2 regions of the Pseudoalteromonas sp. SG44-5 genome follow, and region 2 is predicted to be linked to the other one. Evidence: predicted binding sites of a transcription regulator. Region 2 holds the regulator's gene; the other holds the start of a gene.
The links. Region 2 encodes sigma-54, which starts transcription at its own class of promoters, with help from an activator protein. Its sites were predicted from a motif close to GTTGGCACGNNNNTNGNNT; they were not measured.

Region 1: a site for sigma-54 is predicted at 3,597-3,615, ahead of H5079_RS07525 (DUF1328 family protein). Genes of this name have one in related genera too.

What each region holds. Positions count from the first base shown of each region.
Region 1 is NZ_JACJES010000004.1:184,037-189,850, forward strand. It holds gene H5079_RS07510 (sodium ion-translocating decarboxylase subunit beta) at 1-958, opposite strand, end outside; gene oadA (sodium-extruding oxaloacetate decarboxylase subunit alpha) at 972-2,753, opposite strand; gene H5079_RS07520 (OadG family protein) at 2,766-3,011, opposite strand; gene H5079_RS07525 (DUF1328 family protein) at 3,656-3,826, shown strand; gene H5079_RS07530 (hypothetical protein) at 3,892-4,083, shown strand; gene H5079_RS07535 (YcxB family protein) at 4,285-4,752, shown strand; gene csrA (carbon storage regulator CsrA) at 4,803-4,994, opposite strand; gene H5079_RS07545 (aspartate kinase) at 5,085-5,814, opposite strand, start outside.
Region 2 is NZ_JACJES010000006.1:52,153-57,966, reverse strand. It holds gene H5079_RS08885 (calcium/sodium antiporter) at 1-186, shown strand, start outside; gene H5079_RS08880 (KpsF/GutQ family sugar-phosphate isomerase) at 196-1,167, shown strand; gene kdsC (3-deoxy-manno-octulosonate-8-phosphatase KdsC) at 1,168-1,719, shown strand; gene lptC (LPS export ABC transporter periplasmic protein LptC) at 1,716-2,273, shown strand; gene lptA (lipopolysaccharide transport periplasmic protein LptA) at 2,263-2,808, shown strand; gene lptB (LPS export ABC transporter ATP-binding protein) at 2,805-3,530, shown strand; gene H5079_RS08855 (RNA polymerase factor sigma-54) at 3,600-5,093, shown strand; gene hpf (ribosome hibernation promoting factor) at 5,120-5,407, shown strand; gene ptsN (PTS IIA-like nitrogen regulatory protein PtsN) at 5,412-5,814, shown strand, end outside.

The DNA.
Region 1 (5,814 bases), on a different contig from region 2:
ATGGATTAATCGGCGTTTTAGATATTTTATTTAACCCTTTAGCCATAAATACGCCCGAGGCTGTACCTATAGCAAAAGCCAGTGCGCCAAGCACTAAAATACCAATCGTCTCAACAGTTAAAAACTTATCTGCAGCAAGCTTTGAGCCTACAGCTAAACCTAAAAATATAGTTGTAACATTGATGATTTCGTTTTGAGCACTGTTACTTAATCTATCAACAACACCCGACTCTCGCATTAAGTTACCTAAACAAAACATACCAACCAGAGGTATCGCCGCAGGTAAAAACATTGCTGTTAAGCTAAGTACCATTAACGGAAAAATAATTTTCTCTTTTTTAGATACTTTACGCAGCTCTGGCATTTTTATTTGGCGCTCTTCAACCGTGGTTAATGCGCGCATAATTGGCGGCTGAATAATTGGCACTAATGCCATATACGAATAAGCAGCTACCGCAATCGCACCTAACAAGTCGGGTGCCAGTTTAGAGGCTAAAAATATAGCGGTTGGGCCATCAGCTCCACCAATTATCGCAATAGCCGACGCATCTTGCAGGCTAAATTCAAAACCAGGTACATAGTTAAGTAAAATAGCGCCAAACAAAGTCGCAAAAATACCAAACTGTGCAGCTGCACCTAATAGCAACATACGAGGGTTAGCAATTAGCGCACTAAAATCAGTTAACGCGCCTACTCCCATAAATATTAATAGTGGAAAAATACCGGTATCAATACCTACATAATACACATAATGCAGTAAGCCGCCGGGGTCGGATAAACCTGCCACCGGAATATTAGTTAATATTGCACCAAAGCCGATAGGTAATAATAATAGGGGCTCAAATTTTTTGGCTATTGCCAAAAACAATAATAAACAGCCTACCGCAATCATAATCAACGCTGGAAATGTAAAGTTAGCAATGCCTGTGGCATGCCAGAGGTTTAAAATACCATCCATCCTCTATTTACTCCTAAGCTAATGCAATCATAGCGTCGCCGGTAGTTACAGCATCGCCTTCACCAACTAACACTTCAGCAATTGTTCCGGTGTGCGTAGCGCGTATTTCAGTTTCCATTTTCATGGCTTCCATAATAATCACTACATCACCTTCATTCACAACTTGCCCTGCTTTTACCTTTATCTTAAAAATATTACCGGCTAAAGGGGCGTTAAGTGTTTCGCCTGATGCAACCGAAGCAGACTGAGGAATATGTTCTGAGTCTTTTAATGTAACTTCTTTAAGCTCGCCGCCTTGAGCTACAACAACGTCGTAAACCTTACCGTCTACTTTTACGCTGTATTGCTCAGCTTTAACGCTGTTGTTATTTGAAGCTGATTTAGAGGGAGCTTTATTACTTTTATCTTCAACACAAGGAACTGGCTCAAATGCATCTGGGTTGTTACGGTTTTTAATAAACTTCAAACCAACCTGTGGGAATAATGCATACGTTAGTACGTCATCAATTTGCTCATCAGCAAGAGTTAAACCTTGCTCTTGTACTTCTTTTAATAATTCAGCCTCAAGCGTTGCAAGCTCAGGTGCAATATTATCTGCAGGACGACAAGTAATTACCTCTGCTCCATCAAGCACACGCTCTTGTAGCTCTTTATTCATAGGTGCTGGTGTTAGGCCATATTCACCTTTTAATACGCCAGCTGTTTCTTTAGTAATTGTTTTATAGCGCTCACCCGTTAGTACATTAAGTACCGCTTGAGTGCCTACAATTTGCGACGTTGGTGTAACAAGCGGTAAAAAGCCTAAATCTTCTCGTACACGTGGGATCTCAAGTAAAACTTCATTAAGCTTATCTGCTGCGCCTTGCTCTTTAAGCTGGTTTTCCATGTTAGTTAACATGCCACCAGGTACTTGCGCGAGTAAAATACGGCCATCAACCCCTTTTAAGCTACCTTCAAATGCCGCGTATTTTTTACGTACATCTCTAAAGTAAGCAGCAATTTCTTCAAGGTGATTTAAATCAAGCTCAGTATCACGCTCAGTCCCTTCAACTATCGATACAATAGTTTCAGTTGCGGTGTGTCCGTAAGTCATACTCATAGATGAAATTGCGGTATCAAGCATATCAATGCCTGCATCAATCGCTTTTTGATAAGTCGCAGTACTTAAACCTGTTGTGGCGTGGCACTGCATTGCAATTGGAATAGATACAGTTTCTTTTAGTGCTTTAATTAGTTTTTCAGCATCGTACGGCTTTAATAAACCCGCCATATCTTTAATACAAATTGAATGACAGCCTAAATCTTCCAACTGCTTAGCTAGCGTTAACCACATATCAAGCGTATGAACAGGGCTTACTGTATAAGAAATAGTCCCTTGGGCATGTGCGCCTACTTTTATAGCCGCTTTAATTGCCGTTTCAAGATTACGTACATCGTTCATTGCATCAAATATACGAAATACATCAACGCCATTTTTATGGGCACGCTCTACAAATTTTTCTACTACATCGTCAGCATAATGGCGGTAACCTAATAAATTTTGACCGCGTAATAGCATTTGCTGTTTGGTATTTGGCATCGCTTTTTTTAGTGCGCGAATACGCTCCCAAGGATCTTCACCTAAATAACGAATACACGAATCAAACGTAGCTCCACCCCACGACTCAATAGACCAATAACCTGCATCATCAAGCTTTTTTGCAATCGGTAGCATATCGTCAAGGCGCATACGAGTTGCTAACAATGATTGATGCGCATCACGTAGTACCAGTTCTGTTAATTTTAATTTAGCCATTTAAGTGCTCCTTTAATTATTGTTTGTTTTGTACTGAGCAATGGCAGCACTAATTGCGGCGATGTGCTCATTAGGCACACCTTGTGATTTAAAAGACGGTGTTCTGGCAGGCATTGCAAGCTCAGGCTCTGCAAAGCGAGATACCAGCTTAGACATAACCGTAACGCAGGTAATTAATAATGACAGAAACACAAACACCCCCACCATACCGGTTAGCATTAAGTTGCTTGCTGTTGTAAGTAAAGCAGCGATATCCATTTTCCTCTCCTATAAAACTTATACCGAAATCAAAATAAAAAATCATTTTACGTAAATAATTATTCACCGAATAATAACAAAAAACAGTGTTTTGTCTATAGCCTGTAAATTGGTAAAACCAATTTAAACAAAACTAACATGCTATTAATTAACTTAACACTACAAAAAGGACTAGATACGCGCTATTACATAGATAATAAAAATAGTGAATATAAATAAAAGTTATATAGGCGACCTAAAAACCGTTAATAATGCACTTAAAGTAAAGCGTTAACAGTTCTATTAGCATAAAGTAATTTCACCACTGGCAATTGGTCTTACCAAATATATTTGTTAATTATTCAACCATTTAAATAGCCGCTGTTATTAAGCCCGCTATGCTCGTAAGTCTCGAACTGCAATTTAATAGCTCTTAAACTCAATTCTAAAAATCAATATGCGCTAACTTCTCTTATAAAAAACTAACATCCATAATCACTTGTATCAGTATGAATAAATTACATAGCAAAGCGTAAAACTTACCATTGAGTGCACGCTGAAATAACACAAATAAAAGCAAGCCATTGATTTAAAAGCAAAAAAAACAATGGCACGTAACTCGCATCATATCCATTGAGCAAATTTGATAAACCAAGGAGAATACAATGTTACGCTGGACAATCACTTTTTTAGTAATTGCTTTAATTGCTGCAGTGTTAGGTTTTGGTGGTATAGCAGGCGCCGCAGCGGGTATTGCAAAAATTATATTTTTTATATTTTTAATACTTTTAGTTATATCTTTAGTATCGGGTGCCCTACGTGGCAAAAAGCCCTAGGTAACAAACTAAAGTTTTAAACTAATTAAAAATCATTTAAATCAAAATTTACAAGGAATTACATTATGAATTCGACAACTTTAAGAGCAGCACTAATTGGCCTATTCGCAAGTTTATTTATTATGGGCTGTGAAGATAACCACGCAGAAGATGCTGGTGAACGTATTGACGAAGCAGTAACTGACGTGCAAAACAAAGTTGAAGATGCATGTGAAGAAGTAAAAGAAGGTGTAAATGCAGAAGAAACTAACTGTTAATTCTTCTAATTTATTAAAAAAACGGCTCTAAAATGAGCCGTTTTTTTATGTGTGTAATAAAATAATATCTAAATTAAAGGTTGGATCTGATAAATAATAAACGCCAATATCTTTATCTATTATGCAGTTATTTATTATATAACTGCGCATTTACTGGTTAGCTTGTTAAAATGCATATAACTATGTTTTAAGAACTTCTATATGACACTTACAACAACCTACACGCTTGATAAGCCTTATTTTTATGAGTGCTTTGACGAATCAGTTGCGCATAGCAAGCGCGCGCAACCAAAATACTTTTTATTGGCGCTATTAGTAGCACTCGGTTTATTTGGAATTTATGGTTTAGACGATCATTACCTAGGATCTTTTCTGATCATGGTTGCGGTACTCGAATGTATTGCCTTTTATTATCGCCGTCCTTGGTGGGTTACTAGACAAATGCTAAGCAAAGCCTCGGGGTCTGAGGTCACCCTTACCTTTGACGAAGAAGGGATTAAATCGAGTAACTTTTATAAAAACACCCAACTTCTGTGGTCAGATATTAACGAAGTTATAACCACAGAGCGCGGCATACTATTAAAAAACAAAAAAGGTATGCAGTATATATCCAAGCACATATTAACTGCCGAAACACTTAATTTTATACACAAAAAAGCCACTCAGTGAGTGGCTTTTGGCAATAACTCAGTATGTAACTAAGTTATATACATTGCTGATTAAGCATTGCCAGGTTCAGGGTTAGACTTTTCAGCTTGAATACGCATGTAAATCTCTTCACGATGCACTGAAACGTCTTTTGGTGCGTTAACACCGATTCGAACTTGATTCCCTTTAACACCTAGAACAGTAACGGTTACTTCGTCACCGATCATTAGGGTTTCACCTACTCTACGAGTTAGTATTAGCATTCTTTTGCTCCCTTGTTCCAATAAAATTATAAGATTCCGCTAAAACATTTTAATGAAAATTAGACTAAAAAGTAAGTAAAACCTATCAATCTATTCATTTTCTGTTAAAAATATCTTATGTAATGCACGAACAGCCAACTCTAGGTATTTTTCATCTATTAAAACCGATATTTTAATTTCTGATGTAGACACTAAAATAACATTAATATTTTCTGCAGCTAATGCATCAAAAAATAAACTAGCAACACCCGAATGTGACTTCATACCCATACCAACAGCAGACACTTTAGCCACTGTTGTTAACCCAAAAATATTTTGTGCTGTTAACTGAGCTTGCTGCTCTGTTAAAACGTCTAATGCGTGTAAATAATCATTTGTGTGTACAGTAAAAGCATAGTCTACTTTGTCAACATTATGATTAACTTGATTAATCATATCTATTTCGATGCCATTATCTGCAAAAAGTTTCAAAATCTTTGCAAGATATTGTGTACCACTAAGTACACCCTCTACATTTATTAAACATTCATCACGATTAAACGCAATACCCGAAACGACATTACCAGGCATATCGCTCGCCTCAAAACTAATCAATGTACCAGCATCAGGGTAAAAACTTGATAGCACCCTAAGTGGCACATTGTGCTTTCCTGCCGCTTCAACTGAACGAATATGCAATACTTTAGCCCCTAAACTTGCTAACTCTAGCATTTCAGCAAAGGTAACTTGGCTCATTCGTCGTGCATTAGGTTCAACACGAGGGTCTGTAGTATATACGCCGTTAACGTCGGTATAGATCTGACATTCGTCAGCTTTTATT
Region 2 (5,814 bases):
AATCCATCGATAATCGACCCTTCTATTGCTAATCGTGATGTACTGATTATGATTGCAGCAACCTTGGCACTTATTGTTATGTCATTGAACTTTAGAGGCGCACAGCGTATCAATAGAGTAGAAGGTGGTTTACTGCTAAGCGCATTTTTGATTTACCAAGGTTACATCTTTAGTCAAATAGGGTAAGAGTTGTCTATGACCAAGCTAAGTTTTATCGAGCAAGGGCTACGTGTTCTTGATATCGAGCGCCAAGCACTTTTTGATATAAAACAATATGTAGATGATAATTTTCATCAGGCATGTCAGCTTATGTATGACTGCAGTGGCCGTATTATAATTATTGGTATGGGTAAGTCGGGGCATATTGGCCATAAAATTGCGGCAACTTTAGCAAGCACTGGTAGCCCTGCTTTTTTTGTGCACCCAGGCGAAGCCAGCCACGGCGATTTGGGCATGATCACTAAAAACGATGTCGTTATGCTTATTTCTAACTCAGGCGAAACCAGTGAAGTACTTAATATTATTCCAGTGTTAAAACGCCTTGGTGCAAAAATTATTTCCATGACAGGAAATACACAATCAACCATGGCCACACTTGCTAACGTGCATGTATGCATTAAAGTAGAAAAAGAAGCCTGCTCATTAGGCTTAGCACCAACAGCCAGTACCACGGCAACACTCGCTATGGGCGATGCAATGGCGGTAGCACTGTTAGAAGCACGCGGATTTACTGCCGATGACTTTGCACTATCGCATCCCGGTGGCAGTTTAGGGAAGCGATTACTGCTCACCTTAAAAGATGTTATGCACAGCGGTGTAAATACGCCTATTATAACTACTTCGCAAACTATTAAAGATGCGCTGATTGAAATGACAGCTAAAGGCTTAGGTATGACCGCCATAGTTGACGATAATCAGCAACTCGCTGGGTTATTTACCGATGGTGATTTACGCCGTATTTTAGAGCAACGCGTTGATATTCATACCACGTCAATAGATGCAGTAATGACTAAATCGTGTACCACGGCAACCCAAGATATGCTTGCTGCGCAAGCGCTTAATATTATGGAACATAAACGCATTAATGGCTTAATTATTATTAATGAGCATAATCAGCCTATTGGGGCACTCAATATGCAAGACCTACTTAAAGCAGGAGTATTATAAATGCAATTTGAAGAACTCTATCAAGCGCTAAGTGATGACGCTAAAGCGCGCGCAAAAAAAGTAAAACTACTTATATGCGACATTGATGGCGTATTTTCTGATGGCCGAATTTATCTTGGCAACCAAGGTGAAGAGCTAAAAGCATTTAATACAAAAGATGGCTTTGGTATTAAAGCACTTATTAACAGCGGCTTTGAAGTAGCGGTTATTACCGGCAGGCACTCGCAAATAGTACAACAACGTATGACCAGCTTAACCGTGCAGCATATTTATCAAGGTCAAGAAAACAAGCTTATTGCCTACCAAGAACTTAAAAACAAGCTTAATTTGAGCGATGAGCAAATTGCTTATATTGGTGATGACGGCCCTGATATGCCTGTTATGGAGTTAGTTGGCTTTGCAGTCGCAGTAAACGACGCGCACCCACTAATTAAACGCTTAGCACATTACACTACGCAAATGCCGGGTGGTTTTGGTGCAGTAAGAGAGCTAACCGACTTACTTATGCTTGAAAACAATAAACCATTAACTAGCCAAGGCACCAGTTCATGAATATAGCGCGCATAGTCTTAAGCGTTTTATTCATCACCTGTATGGTTTGGCTTTGGTACCCTTATTTTACTCAGGTAAATACGGTTGCTAAAGCCGACTCAGAAGTAATAGCTAAACCCGATTACACCGCCATTGAGCTAAAACAAACAGCTTTTGACGAAAACGGTGAAATTAGCCATAAAGTAACTGCGGTTAAAACGGAGCTTTACGAGCAGCTAGGATTTACCTTATTCGAAAAACCTACTTTCATATTGTACGACGACAGACAAAAAACGTGGCGTATCAATGCTGATGAAGCAACACTTTACGATGAAAGACAATTAATTTTAGAGGGTAATGTAACTGCCCAAAACTTAATTGATGGCGCAATGATAGACAAAATTACCGCCGACAATATTCAAGTAGATATAATGCTACTCACTATGCGCAGCGAACAGCCCGTTATTATAACTGGACCGAATTTAAAGATCACCGGTAAAGGCCTTGAAGCCAATTTAACAACCGAGGTGATAAAACTAATTAACCATACGCGAACACTATATTATGACCAATAACCTTGCAAAAATACTTATTATTCCATCGCTTATACTTGTATTTAATAGTAATGCGGCAGAGCAAAGTACTTCCCCATTAGCTAATCAAATTTCTATTAGTGCTGACCGCCAAGAAGGCCAACTAAAAGAAAACGTTGGTATTTTTGAGAAAAACGTCGAGATAATTCACGGTAATCGTCGTATCACCGCCGATCGTTTAGAAGTACATAAGCGCGACGAACTTGGCGATAATAAACAACTATTAATTGCCACGGGCAGCCCTGCATATTTTGAAGAAAAGCAAGCAGATGGCACTGTCATGAGCGCCAGCGCTAACGAAGTACGTTACGATGTAGCGAAACGTTTTTTAACCCTGGTAGGAGATGCAAACATTTCTCAAGCTGGGCAAAAAATTACGGCTAAAAGCATCACCTATGATATAGAGCAACAGCTTATAAGTGCTGAAAAAGATGAAAACTCAACTGATCGGGTACACACTATTTTAGTGCCTGTAGACGTAAAAAAAGAACAAAAACTCAATAAAGGTCAGCCATGAGTACATTAAAAGCAGAGCTATTAGCAAAAAGCTATAAAGGCCGTGAAGTTGTTAAAAATGTAGGACTTGAAGTAAAAGCTGGCAGCATTGTTGGTTTACTTGGCCCAAATGGCGCAGGTAAAACCACTACCTTTTACATGATTGTAGGCTTAGTACCTAGCGACAAAGGTAAAATATTAATTGATGATAACGATATTACCTTACTTCCTATGCACAGCCGTGCTCGTTTAGGTATTGGTTATTTACCACAAGAATCTTCTATTTTTAGAAAGCTCACTGTGTATCAAAATTTAATGGCTATTTTAGAAACGCGTAAGCAACTAAATAAACAAGCCAGGGAAGAAACCCTAAATAGTTTATTGGACGAATTTAGCCTGCAACATATTCGCGACAGCTTAGGTATGGCGCTATCTGGTGGTGAACGTCGCCGCGTAGAAATAGCACGTGCTTTAGCTGCAGATCCTAAATTTATATTGCTTGATGAGCCCTTTGCTGGCGTGGATCCTATTTCAGTACTCGATATTAAAAAAATTATAGAACACCTTAAAAATCGTGGTATTGGCGTACTAATTACCGACCACAATGTAAGGGAAACCCTTGATGTTTGTGAAAAAGCCTACATTGTTTCTCATGGGGAGCTAATTGCATCTGGTACTCCTGAATTTGTATTAAACGATAAAACAGTACGTGATGTTTATTTAGGCGAGCAGTTCAAACTGTAATATTTATGTTATTACTATAAGCATCTGCTAAGATTAATCATATCAATTTATAAGGATTGTTAGAGATAAATGAGGCAATCATTACAGCTGCGCATGGGCCAGCAACTTACAATGACTCCGCAACTGCAACAGGCTATTCGCTTATTGCAGCTTAGTACCTTGGATCTCCAGCAAGAAATACAAGAAGCACTTGATAGCAACCCATTACTTGAAGTTGATGAACAAGATTACACGGAAGAATCAGCAGGTAAAAACGAGCAAAAAGCAGATGACATTACTGTTAGCGCCTCTGCTGACGACACCCCAAGCGAGTATGAGCAAGATAGCGGTGAAGCACTAAATAAAGACACCATAAGCGACGACATGGCCATGGATGTATCATGGGATGAATATATGAGCGCAGCGCCTGCCTCTTCATCAGGGCCAATGCCTGAAGATGAATCTATTTATCAAGGTGCATCAACCGAAACCCTGCATGAATACTTAATGTGGCAATTACAGCTCACCCCTTTTAGCCCTACCGACGAAGCTATTGCCATAGCTATCGTTGAAGCCGTAGATGACTCTGGTATTTTAACCCTCAGTTGCGAAGACCTTTTAGCAAGCTTTAACCAAGAAACTGACGACGAACACGAAGTAGAACTAGATGAAATAGAAGCAGTGCTAAAGCGCATTCAATTATTTGATCCTGTTGGTATTGCAGCTCGCAGCTTGCAAGAATGCTTATGCATTCAATTAAATCAATTTGATAAAGACACCCCTTATATTAACGAAACAAAAATGGTGTTAACTGATCATATCGATTTACTCGCTGCTCGCGACTATCGTACGTTAATGAAAAAAACTAAGCTCAAAGAAGAAGAGCTTAAAGAAATAATGACACTTATTCATACGCTTAATCCTAAGCCTGCGGATACTATTGTCAGAGAAGAGTCTGAATACGTTATACCTGACGTGTCTGTTAAAAAAATAAAAGGCCGCTGGGTGGTAGAGCTAAACCCTGATAGCATGCCAAAAATACGTGTTAACAGCCAATATGCGGCTATGTCTCGTACAGTAAAATCCAGCGGTGACAGCCAATTTATTCGCTCGCACTTACAAGAAGCTAAATGGTTTATTAAAAGCCTAGAAAGTAGAAACGAAACACTCCTGAAAGTAACTAATTGTATTGTTAAGCAGCAACAAGCGTTTTTTGAACATGGCCCAGAAGCCATGAAACCTATGGTATTAAACGATGTTGCCGAAATAGTTGAAATGCACGAGTCGACTATTTCACGGGTCACTACGCAAAAATATATGCACACTCCACGTGGCATTTTTGAGCTTAAGTACTTTTTTTCAAGCCATGTAAGCACCGAAAATGGTGGCGAATGTTCATCAACTGCCATACGTGCCCTGATTAAAAAGTTGATAGCTGCAGAAAACTTAGCCAAACCATTGAGTGATAGCAAGATTGCAGATATATTGGCTGAGCAAGGAATTAAAGTAGCTAGACGGACAATTGCAAAATATCGCGAATCTCTGGCTATTCCCCCGTCGAATCAACGTAAAAGCTTGATTTAAGACGTACAACAAAGAGGAAAATGCTGATGCAACTAAACTTAACTGGTCGTCATGTAGACATTACAGACTCATTAAGAGACTATGTAAATAATAAATTTGCAAAGCTGCAAAGACACTCAGATCACATAACTAATGTGCATGTTATTCTCGATGTAGAAAAATTAAGTCAAAAAGCTGAAGCAACAATTTTTGTAAGTGGCGCTGAGCTATTTGCATCGACCGAACACCAAGATATGTACGCTGCCATTGACTCGTTGATTGACAAACTCGATCGTCAAGTAATTAAACACAAAGAGAAGTTTGCTCGACACTAACACTATGAAATTAAGCTCACTTATATGCCAGGACTGCAGCAAAGCTGTGGTCCTTTTTAATAGTAAAAAAAGAATTTTAGAATTCATCAGTGAACTCGCGCATAAAAAAATGCCGTATTTACCTCAGCAAGATATTCTCACTGCTTTATTGGCAAGAGAAAAGCTAGGTAGTACCGGTATTGGCCGAGGAATAGCAATTCCACATGGCCGTATGAGCGGGGCACAAGAGCCTCTTGCCTTAATTTTAATAAGCGAAACCGCTATTAATTTTGATGCAATTGATAATCGTCCAGTTGATATTTTTGTTGCGCTTATAGTGCCCGATGGCGATAACCAGCAGCACTTGAAAACACTAGCCACAATAGCTGATAAACTAAACGATAAAGAGTTTTGTAAGCAATTGCGTG